4 regions of the Variovorax sp. GW823-FHT02B07 genome follow, and region 3 is predicted to be linked to each of the others. Evidence: predicted binding sites of a transcription regulator. Region 3 holds the regulator's gene; each other region holds the start of a gene.
What was found. The regulator LexA, encoded in region 3, represses DNA repair genes until DNA is damaged. The targets are predictions, from matches to a motif close to ACTGTATNNNNATACAGT.
Positions count from the first base shown of each region.

Region 1: a site for LexA is predicted at 3,880-3,897, ahead of imuA (translesion DNA synthesis-associated protein ImuA). Genes of this name have one in related genera too.
Region 2: a site for LexA is predicted at 3,530-3,547, ahead of AC1RGU_RS25505 (ATP-dependent helicase). Genes of this name have one in related genera too.
Region 4: a site for LexA is predicted at 3,356-3,373, ahead of recA (recombinase RecA). Genes of this name have one in related genera too.

Region 1 covers NZ_JBXAJX010000001.1:1,557,811-1,563,250, forward strand. The annotation lists gene AC1RGU_RS07330 (porin) at 1-702, shown strand, start outside; gene AC1RGU_RS07335 (Bug family tripartite tricarboxylate transporter substrate binding protein) at 717-1,679, shown strand; gene AC1RGU_RS07340 (aldo/keto reductase) at 1,666-2,493, opposite strand; gene AC1RGU_RS07345 (ABC transporter substrate-binding protein) at 2,664-3,800, opposite strand; gene imuA (translesion DNA synthesis-associated protein ImuA) at 3,912-4,709, shown strand; gene AC1RGU_RS07355 (Y-family DNA polymerase) at 4,678-5,440, shown strand, end outside.
Region 2 covers NZ_JBXAJX010000006.1:85,177-90,616, forward strand. The annotation lists gene AC1RGU_RS25485 (ABC transporter substrate-binding protein) at 1-629, shown strand, start outside; gene AC1RGU_RS25490 (5'-methylthioadenosine/adenosylhomocysteine nucleosidase) at 758-1,528, shown strand; gene AC1RGU_RS25495 (YoaK family protein) at 1,538-2,290, opposite strand; gene corA (magnesium/cobalt transporter CorA) at 2,348-3,334, opposite strand; gene AC1RGU_RS25505 (ATP-dependent helicase) at 3,560-5,440, shown strand, end outside.
Region 3 covers NZ_JBXAJX010000001.1:1,937,757-1,943,196, reverse strand. The annotation lists gene adk (adenylate kinase) at 1-196, shown strand, start outside; gene AC1RGU_RS09060 (asparaginase) at 227-1,213, opposite strand; gene lexA (transcriptional repressor LexA) at 1,287-1,970, shown strand; gene AC1RGU_RS09050 (hypothetical protein) at 2,114-2,494, shown strand; gene AC1RGU_RS09045 (D-2-hydroxyacid dehydrogenase family protein) at 2,663-3,670, shown strand; gene AC1RGU_RS09040 (MFS transporter) at 3,675-4,835, shown strand; gene AC1RGU_RS09035 (3-hydroxyacyl-CoA dehydrogenase) at 4,969-5,440, shown strand, end outside.
Region 4 covers NZ_JBXAJX010000005.1:170,720-176,159, reverse strand. The annotation lists gene AC1RGU_RS24370 (sensor histidine kinase) at 1-932, opposite strand, end outside; gene AC1RGU_RS24365 (hypothetical protein) at 1,076-2,041, shown strand; gene AC1RGU_RS24360 (response regulator transcription factor) at 2,068-2,742, opposite strand; gene AC1RGU_RS24355 (MarR family winged helix-turn-helix transcriptional regulator) at 2,805-3,290, opposite strand; gene recA (recombinase RecA) at 3,437-4,546, shown strand; gene recX (recombination regulator RecX) at 4,606-5,079, shown strand; gene AC1RGU_RS24340 (SRPBCC family protein) at 5,048-5,440, shown strand, end outside.

The DNA of each region.
Region 1 (5,440 bases), 380 kb from region 3:
AACGCCAACGGCGTGGCGCGCGCGGGCAACCTCACCTTCGCGGGCGCGGGCACCGGGCCGCTGCCCACGGCCATCACCGGCAGCAACACGGTGAGCTACTGGCTGCCGGCCAAGCTGGGCGGCTTCTACGGCATGGCGATGGTCGGCACGGGCGAGAACAACTCCACCGCGCCGAACCGCGACGACGGCAACTTCGGCGGCGCGCGCTTCGGCTTCGCCTCGGGCGCGTTCGACATCGCGGCGGCCGTGACGCGCTCGCACTTCAACGCCACCTCCACCATCGGCAACTACACGCACGCCAACATCGGCGGCTCGTGGGATGCGGGCTTCGCGAAGTTCTTCGCGCTTTACAACAAGGTGACGGTGAAGCTCGCGGCCGGCACGGTGCGCAAGAACACCGTCGAGATCGGCGCGCACATCCCGGCCTTCGAGGTCGGCCGCATCCGCGTGAGCTACGCCTACCTGGACGACCGCAGCGACGAGAGCCTGCGCAACGCCAACGGCATGCCGCGCAACCGCGACGACGCGCGCCAGTTCGGCATCGGCTACGTGCACAACCTCTCCCGGCGCACCGCGCTGTACGGCACGTACGCGCGGCTGATGAACAGCGGGCAGGCGCGCTACGTGGTAAGCGGCGGCAGCGCGCCGGCGGGCGGAATGCGCTCGTCGGGCTGGGAGTTCGGCGTGCGGCACCTCTTCTGAACAAGGAGGCTTTCATGCGACGCAGAACCTTGACTCTCGCGGCCCTCGCCGCCACGGCACTGCCCGGCGCTGCGGCCTGGAGCGCCGACGCGTACCCGAACAAGCCGCTGAAGCTGATCGTCGGCTTTGCCGCGGGCGGCGGCGCCGATTCGCTCACGCGCATCATCGCGGAAGGGCTGTCGAAACAGCTCGGCCAGCAGGTGATCGTGGAGAACCGACCCGGCGCCGACGGCGTGCTCGCGGCGCAGGCCACCTCGTCGGCCAGGCCCGACGGCTACACGCTGCTGATGGGCACCAACACCGCGATGGTCGCCGCGCCCACGCTGCGGCCGACCTCGCCCTACGACCCGTTCAAGGCCTTCACGCCGATCAGCTCGGCGGGGCAGTTCTCGATGTTCCTCGTGGTGCCGTCGAGCTTGCCGGTGAAAAGCGTGAACGAGCTGCTGGCGCTTGTGGCGTCGAAGCCCGGCGCGCTCAACTCGGCATCGAGCAACAGCGCCTCGGAGCTCGCGATGCTGCAGTTGCTGGGCGAGCGCAAGGTGGTCAACGCGCGCGACAAGGGCGACATGCAGGCCATGACCGACCTGCTGGGCGGGCAGATCCAGATGATGTTCACCACCGGCACGCTGGCGCCAGGCTTCGTGAAGGAGGGGCGCATCCGCGCGCTGGTCACGCTGTTGCCGCAGCGCAGCGGCTTGCTGCCCGATGTGCCGACGGGCGGCGAGCTGGGGCTGGGCAAGCTCACGATCACGCCCTGGGCCGGCTTCTTCGGGCCGCCGGGGCTGCCGAAGGAGATCACCGACAGGCTCTCGCAGGAGTTGCAGAACACGCTCAAGCGGCCCGACGTGCATGCGCAACTGGTGCAGCAGGGCTTCGAGGGCTACGGCATGAGCCCCGCGAAGTTCGCCGAGTTCTTCCGCACGCAGTACGACGCCTTCGGCGCGACCGTGCGGGAGCACAACGTCAAGTTCGAATAGAAGAGGCCTCGCGGCGCCAGAAGGCGGCATCGGGGAAGGTGCCGGCACCGGCCGCGGCGTTGTCCGTCATGTGCTCCGCGCGGCTCGTGCCCGGGATCGTGCATGTCACGGCCGGATGGCTCAGCACGAACTTCAGCAGCACCTGCGCCCAGCTCGTGCAGCCGATGTCGCCGGCCCAGGCGGGCAGCGGCCTGTCGCGCAGGCGCCGCAGCAGGCCGCCGCCGCCGAAGGGCATGTTGACGATCACCGCCACGCCGCGCTCGGCCGCGAGCGGCAGCAGGCGCTGCTCGGCATCGCGCGCATCGAGCGAGTAGTTGATCTGCAGGAAGTCGAGCTTCTCGGCGCGCAGCACCGCTTCGACCTCGTCGTAGGCCGAGGCGGTGTAGTGGGTGATGCCGATGTAGCGCACGCGGCCTTTCTCTTTCCAGCCGCGCAGCGTGGCGAGGTGGGTGCGCCAGTCGACGAGGTTGTGCACCTGCATCAGGTCGATCTCTTTCGTGCGCAGCCGAGTGAACGACTGTTCCATCTGCGCGATGCCTGCCTCGTGGCCCGAGGTCCAGACCTTGGTCGCGAGGAAGGGCCTGGTGCCCGGCTTCGTTGTAGCCAGCAGTTCGCCGGTGGTTTCCTCGGAGCGGCCGTACATCGGCGAGCTGTCGATCACCGTGCCGCCGGCCGCGAAGAGCGCGTCGAGCACGCCGGGCAGGCGCCCGTATTCGTCGGTGCCGGGGCGCTGGTCGAAGCCGATCCAGGTGCCGCAGCCGACGACCGGCAGGGCTTCCTTCGTGGAGGGAATGGGGCGGGTGGTCATCTGCATCGCGGGCCTGCGGGGTGGCTGCTGGGCGAAGGAGGGGAGCGCGGCACCTGCGCACAGGGCTGCGCCCAGTCGGAGCAACCGGGCGCGCGTGAGGGCGTAAGGGTGTGCGTTCGTGAGGGGCGTCGTCACGAACGAAATTCTGCGCCCGCCATGCCGGCGGGCGGAAGGGCTCAGCGCAGGTAGCGCCCGTCGGCCTTGAGCATCGACAGCTCCGAGAAGGTCAGCCCGCGGTGCTCGCCGGGCCGGTACGACACGGCGATGCCGCCGAGGTCGAGCGTCTTGAACGACTCCAGGCCTTTCTGCAGCGACTCGGGCGTGGGGTTGGCGCCCGCGCGCTTCAGGCCTTCGACCATGACCTTGGCCGTGACGTAGCCCTCCAGGCTGGCGTAGCTGAACTCGGTCATGCCGATCTTCTTCATCGCCGCCTGGTACTCGGCAATCACCGGCATCGCGCTGTTCCACGGGTAGGGCACGACCTGCGAGATGACCACGCCGGCCGCGTCCTTCTTGATGTCCTGGAAGAGCTTCTGTCCGTTCAGGAAGGAGAACGAATAGAAGGCCGTCTCGCCGCCGGTCGCGCGGTAGGCCGCGATGAATTTCGCCGCCACGTCGTTGGTGGCCGACAGCACCACGGCCTTGGGCTTGAGCTTGGCCAGCTCGGCGGCGCGCTCGGCCGCGTCGGAACCGTCGTTCTTGATGGCCACGCTGCCGACCATCTTGTCGCCGCGTTCGGCAATGAACTTCTGCGTGCTCTCCATCGCCGAGCGCGCGCCGGGGTTGTCGTTGTGCGCGAAGGCGATGCGCGACAGGCCGATGGTGAACAGGTGGTTCACGATGCGGCTGTATTCCTCGTCGAAGCTGATGCGCACCGGAAAACCGAACTCGCTGAACTTCACCACCGGGCCCGCGCCCGTGTAGGGGCCGACGACGGGAATCTTCAGCTCGTTGGCCGCCTTCAGCGCGCCGACCGCCGACGAGGTGCCGATGGGCATCAGCACGCCCACGGCGCCGTCGCGCGCGAAGGTCTTGACGTTCTCGGCGCCCTTGGCGGGGTCGTAGGCGTCGTCGAGCTGGCGCAGCTCGACCGGCCGGCCGTTGACGCCGCCGCTCGCGTTCAGCGCGGTGAACATGGCACGGATGCCCACCAGTGGCTCGGTCGACAGCGACGCGAGCGGGCCGGTCTGCACGTAGGTCTGGCCGATCAGGAGCGGCTTGGCGGGCTGGGCCGAGGCGGGTGCCCCTGCACAGACGAGGGTGGCGAGCGCGGCGAGGGCCAGAAACCGCAGGTGAATCTTTTTGTGTCTCATGGTCACTAATTGTTAATAAACCGATCTTAAGGCGCGGGCCTTCGCAGGTAAATCGATCGCTGGTTGCGACCCGGGGAATACTGTATAAAAATACAGTTAACAACTGCAATCATGGGCCTCCCTTTCCTCGACTCCTTTTCCACCGCCGCGGGCCGCGGCGTCTGGCACGCCGACGAACTCGGCCTGGCCGACGCGCAGGTCGTGGCCACCGGGCATGCCGCGCTCGACGCCGAGTTGCCCGGCGGCGGCTGGCCCGTGGGCGCGATGACGGAGCTGCTGCAGGCCACGCCCGAGGCCCATGTCTGGCGCCTGCTGCTGCCTGCGCTGGCGCAGGCCGTGGAAGCGCGCGGCGGGCCGGTGGTGCTGGTCGGCGCGCCTTACGAACCCTGCGGCACCGCGCTGGCGGCGCAGGGGCTGCCGGTGGAGGCGCTGATGTGCGTGCGCAGCGACGCCCCGGCCGCGCGGCTGTGGGCCTGCGAGCAGGCGCTGCGCTGCGCCGAGATCGCCGCCGTCGTCGCCTGGCTGCCGCAGGCCCGCGTGGGCGAGCTGCGGCGGCTGCAACTGGCGGCCGCGCAGCACGAGGTGCTGCTGTTCGTGTGCCGGCCCGAGTCGGTGGCGCTGTCGGCCTCGCCTGCGCGGCTGCGCCTGCGTGCCGAACGCTGCGCGGACGATCCGGCGCAGATCGCGCTGCACCTGCTCAAGCGCCGGGGGCCGCCGCTGGCCGCGCCGGTGCGGGTGCCGGCGCGCAACGCCCGCATGAGCGCGCTGCTGGCCGCCGCCCGCGTGCGGCGCCAGCTGCGCCTGCAGCCGCCCGTGGCGCCGGCCGCCGCGCCGTCGGCCACGGTGGTGCGCATCGACGCATGGAAAGGAGGCCCGGATGCACTGGATCGCCTTGCAGTGGTCGTCTGAAACCGAAGAAGCCGACGCCCCCGACATGCCCCCGCCCGAGGCCCTGGGCTGGTGGGCGCTGCAGTTCACGCCGCACGTCGCCTGGCAGGACGAGGCGCTGATGCTCGAGGTCTCGGCCTGCGAACGCCTGTGGGGCGGCCGTGCGCCGCTGATGCGCCAGCTGCTGGCCCTCAACCCCGCACCCGACGCGCGCATGCGCGGCGCGCAGGGCGCCACCAGCCTGATCGCGCTGGCGCGGCTGCGCCTGTTCGCGCGCAACGAGCACCGGCCCGCCGAGGTGCCGGCCGGCCTGCCGCTGGACACGCTGACGGCCGCGCAGGGCCACCTCGACCTGCTCGCGCGCCTGGGCTGCCGCACCTGGGGCGATGTGGCCGCCTTGCCGCGTGGCGGCCTCACGCGGCGCTTCGGCACCGGGCTGCGCGAGGCGCTCGACATTGCCTGGGGCCTGCGCCCCGAAAGCCACGCCTGGCTCACGCTGCCCGACGTGTTCGAGCAGAAGCTCGAACTGCCCGCGCTGGCCGAGACCGGGCCCGAACTCATGTGGTCGGCCAACCGCCTGCTCTCGGCGCTGCAGATCTGGCTGCGCGCCCGCCAGCGCGGCGCGCGTGCGCTCGAGCTGCAATGGACGCTCGACCTGCGGCGCCTCAACGGCGTGACCCTGCCGCCGCACCAGCAACTCACCGTGCGCACGGCAGAGCCCACGCAGGACATGGCGCACCTGCGCCGCCTGC
Region 2 (5,440 bases), on a different contig from region 3:
CGACCGGCGTGGCGGCGAAGAACCCGATCCCGCCCACGCTGTGGTCCTACAACGATGCCGTGAAGGACGACCCGTACGACCCCGAAGCCGCCAAGAAGCTGCTGGCGCAGGCCGGCTTCCCCGACGGCTTCAGCACCGACCTGTGGGCCATGCCGGTGCAGCGCCCGTACAACCCGAACGCCAAGCGCATCGCCGAGCTGATGCAGGCCGACCTGGCCAAGATCAACGTCAAGGCCGAGATCAAGAGCTTCGAGTGGGGCGAGTACCGCAAGCGCCTGCAGGCCGGCGAGCACCAGATGGGCATGCTGGGCTGGACCGGCGACAACGGCGACCCGGACAACTTCATGTACACCCTGCTGGGCTGCGCCTCGGCCAAGTCGGCCAGCGGCAGCAACATCTCGAAGTTCTGCTACCAGCCCTACGAAGACCTCGTGGTGAAGGCCAAGAGCGCGACCAAGCAGTCGGAGCGCGACGCGCTCTACAAGAAGGCGCAGGTCATCTTCAAGGAGCAGGCGCCGTGGTTCACCATCGCGCACGCGGTGCAGCTGAAGCCGGTGCGCAAGGAGGTCGTCGACTTCAAGCTGAGCCCCTTCGGCCGCCACACCTTCTACGGCGTGGATATCAAGTAAACCCCCAGGCTTCGCGCACTTCGTGTCGCTACGCCAACCCCCTTGCAGGGGGCAACACCTGCGGCCCGGCAAAGCCGGTTCCGCGGTGTTCCTGGAATAGAGAAAGTCTTGTTTTGAGTTCTGTTGTGTTGTCCACGCCCATCGCCATCGTCGCGGCCATGCACGAGGAGCTCAGTGCGCTCCTCGCGCGCATGCCCGACGAGCAGCGCGTGCGCGTGGCCGGCCGCGACTTCTGGGTCGGCCACCTGCAGGGCCAGCCCGTGGTCGCGGTGCTGTCGCGCATCGGCAAGGTCGCGGCGGCGGTCACGGCCACGGTGCTGCTCGAGCGCTTCGGCGTGTGGGCGATCGTTTTCACGGGCGTGGCGGGCGGGCTGGCACCGGGCGTGAATGTCGGCGACGTGGTCGTGGCGACCGAGCTGCTGCAGCACGACATGGACGCCTCGCCGATCTTTCCGAAGTACGAGGTGCCGCTGATGGGGCGTTCGCGGTTCGCGGCCGATGCGGCCATTGGCGATGCGCTGGCGGCGGTGGCCGAAGGCACGCTGCGCGATCCGGTGAGCCTGGTGGGGCAGAAGGCTGTCGATGAATTCCATCTGCGTGCACCGAGGGTGCATCGCGGCCTGCTGATCAGCGGCGACCGCTTCGTGTCGACCACCGCGGAGTGCGGGGCCCTGCAGCGCTCGCTGCCCGACGCGCTCGCCGTCGAGATGGAGGGCGCGGCGATGGCGCAGGCCTGCCACGACTACGGCGTGCCCTTCGCGGCGCTGCGGACCATCTCGGACCGCGCCGACGATGCCGCGCACGGCGACTTCACGCGCTTCGTGGCCGAGGTGGCGAGCCGCTACAGCCTTGCGCTGGTCGACGCCTGGCTCGCCTCCCTGCCGCGCGACGCGGCCTGAAGAACCCGCCTACGGCGCGAGCCGGCGCAGCTGCGGCAGGTCGCGCAGCAGCGGCGGGATCGACAGCGCCAGCAGCAGCGCGGCCAGCGGCACGACGCAGATGAAGCCCACGTGCTTGAAGCCCAGCGCACCCACGGCGCCGCCGAGCACGAACATGGCGACCAGCCCGCCGCAGCGGCGCAGCCGGCTGCGGTCGTGGCGCACCGGCAGCGGTGTGGACGGCGCGCGCCGGTTCCAGTAGAGCATCTTGCCCAGCTCGATCCCCACGTCGGTGATGTTGCCGGTCATGTGGGTGGTGCGCGTGCTGCCGCCCGAGGTCTTCGACGCCACGGCGTTCTGCAGCCCCATGATGAAGGACAGCAGCAGCACCGTGAGCGGCACCGCGAACGGCGTGGCCCAGGTCAGCGTGATGGCGCCGGCGAGCCCGAACGGGAACATCAGCGCGGCCTCCAGCAGCAGCGGCAGCGCGTACACGCCATGCAGCCGGTGCTGCCGCGCCCAGTTCACCAGCACCGCGCAGACCGCGGCGCCGCTCACGAACGCCAGGATCGCGCCCAGCGCGTTCAGCAGCAGCGTGAGGTTGCCCAGCACCATGCCGTCCGCCAGCTGCGAGGCGAAGCCGGTCATGTGCGAGGTGTACATGTGCAGCACGAGGAAGCCGCCCGCATTGATGGCGCCGGCGTTGAAGGCCAGCAGCAGTCCGAGCGCGGTGTTCGTAGACGGCGCGCGGTGGCGGTTGGTGAGGAAACGAAGTCTGCGCACGGGGCTCTCCAGGGTCAGCTGCCTGCCGGCAGTCACTCTAGCACCCAGTGTGAAGAACTACTTGAGCCAGCCGCGCCGGCGGAAGTACCACATCGGCACCAGCGCGCTGGCGGCCATCAGCGCGATGGCGTAGGGGTAGCCCATGGCCCAGTCGAGCTCGGGCATGAACTTGAAGTTCATGCCGTAGATGCTCGCGATCAGCGTGGGCGGCAGCAGCGCGACGCTGGCCACCGAGAAGATCTTGATGGTCTTGTTCTGGTTGATGTTGATGAAACCGACGGTCGCATCCATCAGGAAGTTGATCTTGTCGAAGAGGAAGGCCGTGTGGTTGTCCAGCGATTCGATGTCGCGCAGGATCTGCCGTGCTTCTTCGAACTGCTCGGCGTTGAGCATCTTGCTGCGCATCATGAAGCTCACGGCGCGGCGCGTGTCCATCACGTTGCGGCGGATGCGGCCGTTCAAGTCTTCCTGGCGCGCGATGGCGCCCAGCACCTCGCCGGCCAGCTCGTCGCTGACATTGCCCGACAGCACCTTCTTGCCGGCCACCTCGAGCTCGTCGTAGATGTTCTCCAGCGTGTCGGCCGAGTATTCGGCGTCGGCGTCGAAGAGCTTGAGCATCACTTCCTTGGCGTCTTCGATCAGCCCCGGCGCGCGGCGTGCGCGCATGCGCAGCAGGCGGAACACGGGCACGTCTTCGTCGTGGATCGAGAACAGCACGCCGCGGCTGCGCAGGTCGGTGTTGTGCTGGTTGAGGATGAAGGCGACGCGCACCGTGCGCGGGTCTTCGTCGTCGTCGATCAGGAAGTCGGAGCGGATGTGCAGCTCGCCGTTGTCTTCCTCGTAGAAGCGGGCCGACTCCTCGATGTCCTCGTCCATCGCGTCTTCGGGAATCGAGAGGCCGTAGTACTGCTTGATCCAGCGCTTTTCCTCGAGCGTGGGCGACTCGAGGTCGACCCAGATCGGCTGGAACTTGGAGAGCTCTTCGAGCGACTCGATCTCTTCCTGGACGAGGCGGCCGTTGGCGAGCGTAAAGATGTTGAGCATGGGCTCACTCCCGGGGGTGACTGAACGATGGGCGAGGGCGGGGCGCTTTCAATTCCCGCGGACCCGGCGTCAGTACATCACGCGCAGCGTCGCCAGGGAGTTGAAAGCTGCCGAGACGGGGCGGTTTCCATGGGGAGTCTCCGGTTGCAGCGAGGCGCGATTATGTCACCGGCCACAGGGCGACAAGGCACTCGAACTGGACGGACATACAGTAAAGTCGTGCCCATGCAGACCCCTGCGTCCCCCGTTCTTTCCACCCCTCCGAAGACGCAAGCCGAGCGCCTGGCCGCGGCGCTTGCCGCGCTCAACGACGACCAGCGCGCGGCGGTCGAGCATGGCGTGGGCGCAGCGGTCGGCGCCGACCACCGGCCGCTGCTCGTGATCGCCGGTGCCGGCTCGGGCAAGACCAGCACGCTGGCGCACCGCGTGGCGCACCTCATCGCGGACGGGGTCGATCCGCAGCGGCTGCTGCTGCTCACCTTCTCGCGCCGCGCCGCGCAGGAAATGGAGCGCCGCGCGGGCCAGGTGCTGGCGCGCGTGCTGGGCCTGAAGTCGGAGCGCCCGCCCGCGTTGCCGTGGGCCGGCACCTTCCACGGCATCGGCGCGCGGCTGCTGCGCGAGTACGCCGCGCAGATCGGGCTGGACGAGAACTTCACCATCCACGACCGCGGCGACGCCGAAGACCTCATGGGGCTGGTGCGGCATGAGCTGGGCCTGTCGTCCACGGTCAACCGCTTCCCGCGCAAGGGCACCTGCCTGTCGATCTACTCGCGCTGCGTGAACACGCGAGCGCCGCTGGCCGCCGTGCTGAAGGACAGCTTTCCCTGGTGCGCCGAGTGGGAGGCGCAGCTCAAGACGCTCTTCGGCGCCTACGTCGAGGCCAAGCAGCAGCAGAACGTGCTCGACTACGACGACCTGCTGCTCTACTGGGCCGAGATGGTCGCCGAGCCCGCGCTGGCCGCGCACGTCGGCGCGCGTTTCGACCACGTGCTGGTCGACGAGTACCAGGACACCAACCTGCTGCAGGCCGAGATCCTGCGCGCGATGAAGCCCGACGGGCGCGGCGTGACGGTGGTGGGCGACGACGCGCAGTCGATCTACTCGTTCCGCGGCGCCACGGTGCGCAACATCCTCGACTTTCCTTCGCAGTTCAGCCAACAGGCGCGCATCGTCACGCTGGAGCGCAACTACCGCTCGACGCAGCCGATCCTCGACGTGTCGAACCGCGTCATCGCGCAAGCCGCCGAGCGGCACGCCAAGACGCTGTGGACCGACAAGCCCTCGGCCGGCAAGCCGGTGCTGGTGCTCGTGCCCGACGAGGCCGGGCAGGCGCGCTGGGTGGCCGACAAGATCCTGGCGCACCGCGAAGGCGGGCTGGCGCTGAAGTCGCAGGCGGTGCTGTTTCGCACTTCGTCGCACAGCGCGGCGCTCGAGCTGGAACTGGCGCGGCGCAACATCCCGTTCGTGAAGTTCGGCGGGCTCAAGTTCCTCGAGGCCTCGCACGTGAAGGACCTGCTCGCCGTGCTGCGTTTCGCGCAGAACCCGCGCGGGCGCATGGCGGGCTTCCGGGTCACGCAGCTCATCCCCGGCGTGGGGCCGGCCACCGGCACGCGCCTGCTCGACGCGATGGACCAGGCGGCCGACCCGGCCGCGGCCGTGCGCGACTTCGTGCCGCCGTCGGCCGCGCGCGAACAGTGGGCCGACTTCGCCCAGGCCTACGCCGCCTTGCGCGCGCCGTCGCTGCAGTGGCCGGCCGACGTGGAGGTGGCGATGCAGTGGTACCAGCCGCACCTGGAGCGGCTGTACGAAGACACCTCGGGCGTGCGGCGCGCCGACGTCGAGCAACTGGCGCGGCTGGCGGCCGGCTATGGCTCGCGCGAGCGCTTTCTCACCGAGCTCACGCTCGACCCGCCCGAGGCCACCAGCGATCGGCCCGGCCCGCCCTCGCTCGACGAGGACTACCTGATCCTGTCGACCATCCATTCGGCCAAGGGGCAGGAGTGGAACTCGGTGCACGTCATCAACGTGGTCGACGGCTGCATGCCGGCCGACGTGGCGCAGGGCGCGCACGAGCTGGAAGAAGAACGGCGCCTGCTCTACGTGGCG
Region 3 (5,440 bases):
CCAGCGCGAAGACGACAAGGAAGAGACCGTGCGCAAGCGGCTCGACGTCTACAGCCAGCAGACCCGTCCGCTGGTCGACTATTACTCGGCCTGGGCCAAGACCGATCCGGCCGCTGCGCCAAAGTACCGCGCCATCCAGGGCGTGGGCACGGTCGACGAGATCACGCAGCGCGCGCTTGCCGCACTGAACAGCTGATCCAGCGGCTGATTCGTCAGCCTCGTTCTCCTAGCCGCCCTCCGACTCCGGCAGGGCGGCCACTCCCAACAGTTCCAGCACCAGCGCGACCCGCGCCTTCACCGGCGTGAGTGCGCCCGCATCCCGCAGCCCGTCACCGGGTTTCGGCAGGATGCGTCCGTTCGTGCAGCGCGTGGCGCGCAGCACTGCCACGCCGCCGTCCTGCGCCTTCAGCGCCGCGCCTTCCAGCGCGTGGTGCACGGTGCCGTTGCCGGTCGTGGCCACGACCAGGCCGCGCAAGGGTTCCGCCGACGGGAGCAGCAAGGCCTCCACGATCGCACCGCTCGCGCCCGCGTGGCTCATGACAATCTCGACGCGGGGCCACGGCGTCGACACCGCCTCCAGCCGCGCCGCATCGAACGGCGCGCCCTGCGGCCACGCACGCACGCGCCGCACCTCGCCCTCTTCCACATAGCCGACCGGCCCCGCGTCGCCCGACGCGAAGGCCTCGAGGCGGTAGGTGTGCACCTTCTGCACATCGAGGCCACTGTGGATCGTGCCCGCGCACACCACCGTCACGCCCTGCGCGCCGGGCGTCGAGGCCACCGCGAGCGCGTCGCGCACGTTCTGCGGGCCATCGGGCGACAGGGCCGTCGCCGGGCGCATCGCGCAGGTCAGCACCACCGGCTTGGCCGGCGCGAGCACCGCGTGCAGGAAGAAGGCGGTCTCTTCCAGCGTGTCGGTGCCGTGCGTGACCACGATGCCGGCCACATCAGGCTGCGCCAGCCAGTGGGCGCAGCGCGCGGCCAGCTGGCGCCAGGTGTCGGCGTCCATGTCCTTGCTGTCGAGCTGCGCGACCTGCTCCGCCACCAGCGTCACGCCGGCCGGCGCCTCGATGCCGCCCAGCAGGTCCGCCACGCCCACCTGTCCGGCGGTGTAGCCGATGTTGTCGCCGCTGCTGGCGGCCTTGCCGGCAATGGTGCCGCCGGTGCCCAGCACGACCACGCGGCGCGTCTCGGACGAAGAGGAATGAGTCATGGCTTGTCAACTTTTGAAAACTGGTTAAAAATACAGGTACTGGATATCTAGCCAGTGCCGCAAGGAAACCACTATGCAGTTCGCAGTGAAGCTTACCGCCCGCCAGCAGCAGATCCTGGACCTGATCCAGGGCGCCATCGCACGCACCGGTGCGCCGCCTACGCGCGCCGAAATCGCCAACGAGCTGGGCTTCAAGTCGGCCAATGCCGCCGAGGAGCACCTGCAGGCCCTGGCCCGCAAGGGTGTGATCGAACTCGTCAGCGGCACCTCGCGCGGCATCCGCCTCAAGGGCGATGCGCTGCGCTCGCTCCACGAAACGCGCCACCGCGAAGGCAACCAGTTCTCGCTCTCGCTGCCCGGCATGGCCCAGCTCGCGCTGCCGCTCATCGGCCGCGTCGCAGCGGGTTCGCCCATCCTCGCGCAAGAGCACGTCGACCAGACCTACTACGTCGAGAACACGCTGTTCCAGCGCCAGCCCGACTACCTGCTCAAGGTGCGCGGCATGTCGATGCGCGACGCCGGCATCATGGACGGCGACCTGCTCGCCGTGCAGGCCACCAAGGAAGCGCGCAACGGCCAGATCGTGGTGGCGCGCCTGGGCGAAGAAGTCACCGTGAAGCGCCTGAAGCGCAACAAGCAGGTGATCGAGCTGCACGCCGAGAACCCCGACTACCCGACCATCATCGTCCAGCCCGGCGAGCCCTTCGAGATCGAAGGCCTCGCGGTCGGCCTCATCCGCAACACGATGCTGATGTAGCCCCGGGCCTGCTGCCCACACGCAGCAGCACCTCATCCGGCCGCGACAGGTGGCGGGCGTATGGCGCGAAGTCGCCATCACCCTGTCGTGGCCGACTCAAGAAATCCTGCCTGTGTTCAACCTCATACTTTTTTGGAGTTCACATGGGAATCGCCCTCCTCGCCATCGCCGACCTCTGGTCGCCCCTGCAATCGCTGGCCACCCGCTGGATGCCCGCTCGTCGCCCGTCGCATGGTGAGAGCGGCGACGCAGCGGCCGGCTTGCGCTACGTGGCCATTCGCCCGGCCTGCACGGCACGCACCCCCGGCAGCCCGGCGCCGGCCGCGTCACCGTCCGCCGCCACGCCCGCCCGACCGCTGCGCGTGGTCCGCGTGGTCGACCGGCAAGGCACGCAGCGCGGCTGCGCCAACCGGGTCGTGATCTCCGGCCGCATGGCCGACGTGTGCGCCGAACTCGACCGGCTCGCCGCACTGGAAGCCGCGGAAACCGGCAGCGGCGCGCCCCGCCCCAGCCACCTGCACTGAGAAAGTGCCAACGAACCCGCCGTGCCTGCGCACTCTGTGCGCCCCCTCATGCGCACGGCGGATTCACCTCCAACGGGCTGAAACAGGCCTCCCGGGCGCCATCCGGTGCCGGGTATCCAAACGTTCACACGTGCGACGTGCCGATGCTGCGAGGCACAATGGCATGCCATGAACATTGTGATCCTCGACGACTACCAGGACGCCGTGCGCAAGCTGCAGTGCGCTGCCAAGCTGGACGCTTACGCCGCCAAGGTCTACACCAACACGGTCAAGGGCATCGGTCAGCTGTCGGTTCGCCTCAAGGATGCGGACGTCATCGTGCTCATCCGCGAGCGCAGTCAGATCTCCCGCCAGCTGATCGAGAAGCTGCCCAAGCTCAAGCTGATTTCCCAGACCGGTCGCGTCGGCGGCCACATCGACGTCACGGCCTGCACCGAACGCGGTGTGGCGGTGGCCGAAGGCTCGGGCTCGCCGCAGGCACCCGCCGAACTCACCTGGGCGCTGATCATGGCGGCCATGCGCCGCCTGCCGCAGTACATCAGCAACCTCAAACACGGGGCCTGGCAGCAGTCGGGCCTCAAGTCGGCGTCGATGCCGCCGAATTTCGGCGTCGGCTCGGTGCTCAAGGGCAAGACGCTGTGCATCTGGGGCTACGGCCGCATCGGCCAGCTGGTGGCGCGCTATGGACAGGCCTTCGGCATGCAGGTCGTGATCTGGGGCCGCGAGGCCAGCTGCGCCAAGGCGCGCTCCGACGGCTTCCAGGTGGCGCAGAACCGCCACGAATTCTTTGCCGCCGCCGACGTGCTGTCGGTGCACCTGCGGCTCAACGAGGACACTCAGGGCCTCGTCAAGCTCGAAGACCTCTCGCGCATGAAGCCGACGGCGCTGTTCGTCAACACCTCGCGCGCCGAGCTGGTCGAGGCCGATGCCCTGCTGGCCGCGCTCAACCGCGGGCGCCCCGGGCTGGCGGCCATCGACGTGTTCGAGAGCGAGCCGCCGCTGCAGGGCCATGCGCTGCTGCGCCTCGAAAACTGCATCTGCACGCCGCACATCGGCTACGTCGAGCAGGAAAGCTACGAAAGCTACTTCGGCCAGGCGTTCGACAACGTCGTAAGCTTCATCAAGGGCAATCCCACGAACATCGTGAACCCCGGCGCGCTGCAGGTCCGGCGGTGAACGCATGAGCCGGCCCGCGCCGCAGCGAGGCGCGCTCTGGGCGCTGCTGGCCGGCAATTTCGTGATCGGCACGGGCGTGATGGTCGTGCCCGGCACCCTCAATGAGATCAGCGCCTCCTTGGCCATCAAGGTCGCCACCGCAGGCCAGCTGATCAGCGCGGCCGCCTTCGTGATGTGCCTGGGCGCCCCGCTGCTGGCCGCCGCGGTCGCCGGCTGGGACCGCCGCAAGCTGCTCGCCCTCACCCTGCTCTGGTACGCCGCGTGGCACGTGGTCGCGGCGCTCGCGCCCAGCTTCGGCGCGCTGCTGCCGGTGCGCATGCTCACGGTGATCGCGCCCGCTATCTTCACGCCCCAGGCCGCGGCCTGCGCCGGCATGCTGGTGCCGCCCGAGCAGCGCGGGCGCGCCGTCACCTTCGTCTTTCTCGGCTGGTCGGTGGCCTCGGTGCTGGGCCTGCCGATCGGCGCGCTGATCGGTGGCCACCTGGGCTGGCGCATGGCCTTCATGGCCATCGCGGCGCTCAGCGTCGTGAGCGCCGCCTCGGTCTGGCTCACGCTGCCCAGCGGCATCCGGCCCGCCGCGCTCACGGCCGCCGCCTGGTCGCGCGTGCTGCGCAGCCCGGTGCTGATGGGCATCGTGTCGGTCACGGCCCTGCAGGGCGTCGGCCAGTTCGTGCTGTTCAGCTATTTCGGCCCGCTGCTCAAGCAGGGCTTCGGCGCCGACGCCAACACGCTGAGCCTGATGTGGGCGCTGTTCGGCGCCTTCGGCCTGCTGGGCAACATGGTGGTGAGCCGCTACATCGACCGCGTCGGCGCCGGGCGCATGGTGCTGCTGACGACCGGGCTGATCGCGCTGAGCCTGCTGCTGTGGCCGCTGGCCAGCACGCTGGCGTGGCTGGCGGTGGTGCTCGTGCCCTGGGGCCTGGGCTGCTTTGCCACCAACTCCTCGCAGCAGGCGCGCCTCGTGGGGCTGGCGCCCGCCCTGGCGCCGGGCTCGGTGGCGCTCAACAGCTCGGGCATCTACATCGGCCAGGCCCTGGGCGCGGCGCTGGGCGGCTGGCTGCTGGCGAACGACGCCACCGAGTGGATGAGCCGGGTCGGTTTTGCACTGATGCTGCTGGCCATGGGCCTGAGCATCGCCATCGACCGCAGCCGCCGCCCGGCCTGATTCCGATGCCCCGCGTAACACCCGGGGCGCGGGTCTCCCGCGAGATTGCAAAATCGGAGCTTTCGTCCGCGTCGCGCACCCGCGCCGGCGCGGCCGCCCCGGACACCCACCAACCCATGAGAACCTTGATCCCATGACAGTGAACTACCCCCGAATCGGCGTGATCGGCGCCGGCGCCATGGGGCGCGGCATCGCGCAGATCGCCGCCCAGGCCGGCAGCGAAGTGCTGCTGCTCGACAGCTTCGCAGGCGCCGCCGAGCGTGGCCGCGAGGCCCTCGCCGCCCAATGGAACAAGCTGCACGAGAAGGGCAAGATCGACGCCCCCACGCGCGACGCCTACGTGGCGCGCGTGAAGGCGGTCGACGGCATGCAGGCGCTCGCCGGCTGCGACCTCGTGGTCGAGGCCGTGGTCGAGAACCTCGAGGTCAAGCGCACGCTGTTTCGCGAGCTCGAGGACGTGGTCGCGCCCACGGCCACGCTGGTCACCAACACCTCGTCGCTGTCGGTCACGGCCATCGCGGCCGGCCTGCAGCACCCCGCGCGTTTCGCGGGCTTCCACTTCTTCAACCCAGTGCCGCTCATGAAGGTGGTCGAGGTGGTGGCAG
Region 4 (5,440 bases), on a different contig from region 3:
CTGGTGCCCTCGGCGCGCGCCAGCGACAGCAGCTGGTTCACGGTGTGCGTGGCGCGCACGCTGGCGCGGCCGATCTGCTTGAGCGACTGCTTGAGCTCGTCGGCGTTGGCGCCCTCGCGCTGCGCCAGGTCGGCCTGCATGCGCAGGCCCGCGAGCGGGGTCTTCAGCTGGTGGGCGGCATCGGCCAGGAAGCGCTTCTGCGTGAAGATGGAGTCGTTGAGCTTGTCGAGCAGCTCGTTCACCGACGACACCAGCGGCACCACCTCGAGCGGCACCGAGGACTCGTCGAGCGGGCTCAGGTCGCCCGGGCGGCGCTCGCGGATGCGCGCCTCGACCACCGACAGCGGCTTGATGCCGCGCACCAGCGCCAGCCAGATCAGCAGCACCGCCAGCGGCAGGATCGCGAACTGCGGCAGCAGCACGCCCTTGATGATCTCGGTGGCGAGCACCGCCTGCTTCTCGCGCGTCTCGGCCAGCTGCAGCAGCGACGGCGGCACCTCTTCGCTGCCGCTGGGAATCCACAGCGAGGCCACGCGCACCGGCTGGCCGTGCACGGTGCTGTTGTGCAGCAGGACCACGTTGGTGCCGGGCGGGTCGTCCACGTTGGGCTGCGGCAGGTCGCGCTCGCCGTGCAGCAGCGTGCCGTGGCCGTCGAGCAGCTGGTAGTAGATGTGGCCGGCGTCGTCGGCACGCAGGATCTCGCGCGCCGACTGCGACAGCACGAAGTGCGTCTGCCCCTGCTTCACCGTGACCAGCTCGGCCAGCACCTTCACGTTGTGCTCCAGTGCGCGGTCGAAGGGCGCGTTGGCGATGCCCTGCGCCACCAGCCAGGTCACGCCGATGCTCACCGGCACGAGCAGCAGCAGCGGCGTGAGCATCCAGTCGAGGATCTCGCCGAACAGGGAGCGCTGGGCGCGCTGGAAGAGCTTCAAGGGAGTTCCTGGCAAGACGAAAGAACGCGGGCGAGCGTGAACTAGTACTGCGATTCGCAGGTGTGACGTTTCATTGACAAGGTGTGACTGGTTGTAGCCTTGACGTGCAGTTTCTGCAATTCAAAAACATCAGGGAAGAAATCATGAAGCAAAAGACCGTGGGCGGCTGCCCCAAGCCGCTCTGGATGGCCGCGACCGTGTTGGCCGCCAGCGTGGGCGTCACCGCATGCGGCGGTGGAGGTGGTGGAGGCGGCGGTGGCATGCCGATGCTGCCGATCGCACCGGTTCCTGCGCCCGCCCCCGCACCCGCGCCTTCCCCGGCGCCCGCGCCCGCACCGGCCGAGAACCGCGCCGCTGTGCCGGGCTCCGAGCCGTCGCCCTCGCTGAGTGCGCCGCAGCCCGGCTCCACCGCCGCGGTGGGCAACGACAGCGAAGGCATTTATGCCGGCGTGCGAGGCATTGCCTTCGTCGGCACCAACGGTTCGTTGGCAGGCAGCTTCCTCGGGACCACGATGTGGGGGGCGCTGAAGGTCACGGGGCTCGACTGGTCGTTCAACCCGGACACCGAGTTGTATGTCCCGCCCAACGCGTATCCGGTGACCGGCTCGGGCACCTTCACGCCGAAGAAGTCGGTGAATGGCACCTACGCCTACGACAATGGCAGGCCGTCCGATATCGGCCCGCTGGCCTACACCATCGAGAACGCGCTGGCGGTGTCGCAGGCGAGCATGACCGGCACGTGGTCCAACACCGACAGCAGCCCGAGCCTGGGCGTGACGGTGCAGGTCGACGGCCAGGGCGTGTTCACTGGCAGCACGAGCGGCGTGCAGATCGGCCAGTGCACGCTCTCGGGTACTGTCGCCCTGGCGCAGCCCGGCTCGGCCAAGAACATGTACAGCCTCACGCTGAAGGCCGTGAATGCCGCCACGGCCAGCACCAACGACTGCAAGCTCACCCCCGCCGCCACCGGCAGCTATGCCGGGCCGGCCATCATCGGGCTGGTGCCGGCGGGCGTGTACGACAGCAACGGCTACTTCCGCAGCCTCATGTTCCTGATCCGTTCGAACACCGGCGCCACGCTGCTCGTCAATCTGCGCAAGCAGCCCTGACGGCATTTCGCGCGGGCAGGGCACGCTCAACCGGGAATCTTCTCGAGGCAGTAGCCCAGCCCGCGCACCGTCGCGATGCGCACCGGTCCCTTCTCGATCTTCTTGCGCAGGCGGTGGATGTAGACCTCGATGGCGTTGATGCTCACCTCTTCGCCCCATTCGCACAGCCGGTCCACCAGCTGGTCCTTGCTGACCAGCCGGCCGGCGCGCTGCAGCAGCACCTCGAGCAGGCCCAGTTCGCGCGCCGACAGCTCGATCATCTTGCCGTCGATGGTCGCCACGCGGCCGGCCTGGTCGTAGACCAGCGGGCCGTGGCGGATCGCGTTGCTGGTGGCGCCCATGCCGCGCCGCGTGAGGGCGCGCACGCGCGCCTCGAGCTCCTGCAGGCTGAAGGGCTTGGCCATGTAGTCGTCGGCGCCGTGGTCCAGGCCCTTCACGCGCTCTTCCACGCTGTCGGCCGCCGTGAGCACCAGCACCGGCAGCTGCGAGCCGCGCGCGCGCAGGCGCTTGAGGATCTCGATGCCGTGCAGGCTGGGCAGCCCGAGGTCGAGGATCAGCAGGTCGAACTCGCTGTGGGTCATGAGCGCGGTGTCGGCCTGCGAGCCGTTGGCCACGTGATCGACCGCCGCGCCCGAGGTGCGCAGGCTGCGCAGCAGGGCATCGGCCAGCACCTGGTCGTCTTCGGCAATCAGTATTCGCATGAGCCACCTCCGGCGGATTCAGGCGCCATGCCGGCGCAGTTCACATTTGTCTCAACGCGAGTCTAGCCCGCTGTATAGGCTTCGAGTCCGATGGTTACCACGGTGGCGATCTCGTCGCCCACGCTGGCGCGGAACTCGCGCTCGGTCTGCGTCACGGCGCGGCGGAAGGCGTCCAGCCAGGCCAGCCCGTCGGCCGTGAACAGCACGCGCCGCGCGCGCGCATCGAGCGGGTCGGGCCCGCGCGTGACCAGCCCCCAGGCCTCGCACTGGTCGACCAGCGTGCCCATGGCCTGCTTGGTCATGCCGGCGCGCTCGGCCAGCTCGGTCAGGCGCGAGCCCTCGCGCGCCAGGTGCCGCGTGATGTGAATGTGCGCCGCGCTCACCTGCGCGCGCGCCGCGAGGTTCGACAGCGCCAGCGGCACGTCGATGTCGTGCGCCATCAGCGCCAGCACGCGCTCGTCGAAGCGGCGCATCGCATGGCCCAGCAGGCGGCCCAGGTGGGTCTGGCGCCAGGCGTCGGGATCGGTGGGAAAGGCGGGGTCGGCCATGGCTTCAGATGGTAAGGCAAACTGACTTTAAAGTGGGTTTGCGAAACGCCACGAGCCCCTACACTACTGTTCAAGCATCCAGCCTGTGGTTAAAAGCAGATGGATGAACCCCGACACAAACCGTTGATATTCAAGGAGATTTCCACATGGACGCAGTCGTCAAGGGCGCAAGCATCTCGGTCGCCAACAGTGAAAAGGCCAAGGCCCTGCAGGCCGCGCTGGCCCAGATCGAAAAGCAGTTCGGCAAGGGCACGATCATGCGCCTGGGCGAAGGCGAGGCGCTCGAAGACATCCAGGTGGTGTCCACCGGCTCGCTGGGCCTGGACATCGCCCTGGGCGTCGGCGGCCTGCCGCGCGGCCGCGTCGTTGAAATCTACGGCCCGGAATCCTCGGGCAAGACCACGCTCACGCTGCAGGTGATCGCCTCCATGCAGAAGCAGGCCGGCACCTGCGCCTTCGTCGACGCCGAGCACGCGCTCGACGTGCAGTACGCCCAGAAGCTCGGCGTGAACCTGTCCGACCTGCTGATCAGCCAGCCCGACACCGGCGAGCAGGCGCTCGAAATCGTCGATTCGCTGGTGCGCTCGGGCGCCGTCGACCTGATCGTGGTCGACTCGGTCGCCGCGCTCACGCCCAAGGCCGAAATCGAAGGCGAAATGGGCGACTCGCTGCCCGGCCTGCAGGCCCGCCTGATGAGCCAGGCGCTGCGCAAGCTCACGGCCACGATCAAGAAGACCAACTGCATGGTCATCTTCATCAACCAGATCCGCATGAAGATCGGCGTGATGTTCGGCTCGCCCGAAACCACCACCGGCGGCAATGCGCTGAAGTTCTACGCCTCGGTGCGCCTGGACATCCGCCGCATCGGCACCATCAAGAAGGGCGACGAAGCCATCGGCAACGAAACCAAGGTGAAGGTGGTGAAGAACAAGGTCAGCCCGCCGTTCAAGACGGCCGAGTTCGACATCCTGTTCGGCGAAGGCATCAGCCGCGAGGGCGAGATCATCGACATGGGCGTGAATGCCAAGATCATCGACAAGTCGGGCGCCTGGTACGCCTACAACGGCGAGAAGATCGGCCAGGGCCGCGACAACGCCCGCGAGTTCCTGCGCGAGAACCCCGACCTGTCGCGCGAGATCGAGAACAAGGTGCGCGAGTCGCTGGGCATTCCGCTGCTCGCGGCCGACGCCGGCAGCGAACCCGAGAAGGCCGAGAAGCCCGCCAAGGCATCGAAGGCCGACAAGGCGGCGGAGTAAGTGAGACGAAGCGGCCTTCGCGTGTTGCGTGGGCCGCCTGAGCGACCCACCACCCCCGAATGGCCTTCAGTGCCCCCTCCCTCAAAGGCCGCGCCCTGCGCCTCCTGAGCCAGCGCGAGCATTCGCGCGCGGAGCTGGAGCGCAAGCTGGCCAAGCACGAGGAAGAGCCCGGCACGCTGGCGAAGGCGCTCGACGAGCTGGCCGCCAAGGACTTCATCAGCGAGCCGCGCGTCGTCGCCTCGGTGCTGCACCAGCGTGCTGCCCGCTCGGGCGCGTTGCGCGTGAAGCAGGAGCTGCAGGCCAAGGGCATCGCGCCCGAAGCCATCGCGCAGGCGGTGGCCGGCTTGCAGGAGACCGAAGTCGAGCGCGCCACGGTCCTGTGGCGCCGCCGCTTCGACGCGCCACCCGCCGATGCGAAGGAGCGCGCGAAACAGATGCGATTCCTGATGGCGCGCGGTTTCTCGGGCGCCGTCGTGTCCAAGGTGCTCAGGAGCGACTTCGATGACCCAAGCGACGACCCCAACGGCGAATGAAGGCGACGCGGCCCTGTCCCGCGTCATCACGCAGCGCGTGCACTGCGAATGGCGCGACGCCTATGCGCTCGCCTCCGACCCGAAGCGGCTGCCCGACTGGGCCAGCGGCCTCGCGAAGAGCGCGCTGGTGCCGCACGGCGACCACTGGATCGTGCGCACGCCCGAAAGCGGCGAGGCCCGCATGCGCTTTGCGCCGCCCAACGACCTGGGCGTGCTCGACCACTGGGTGGCGCCCGAAGGCGTGCCCGAGGTCTACCTGCCGTTTCGCGTGATCGGCGTGGCGCCCGGCGTGTGCGAGCTGCAGTTCACGCTGCTGCGCCAGCCGCACATGGACGATGCGGCCTTTGCACGCGATGCCGAC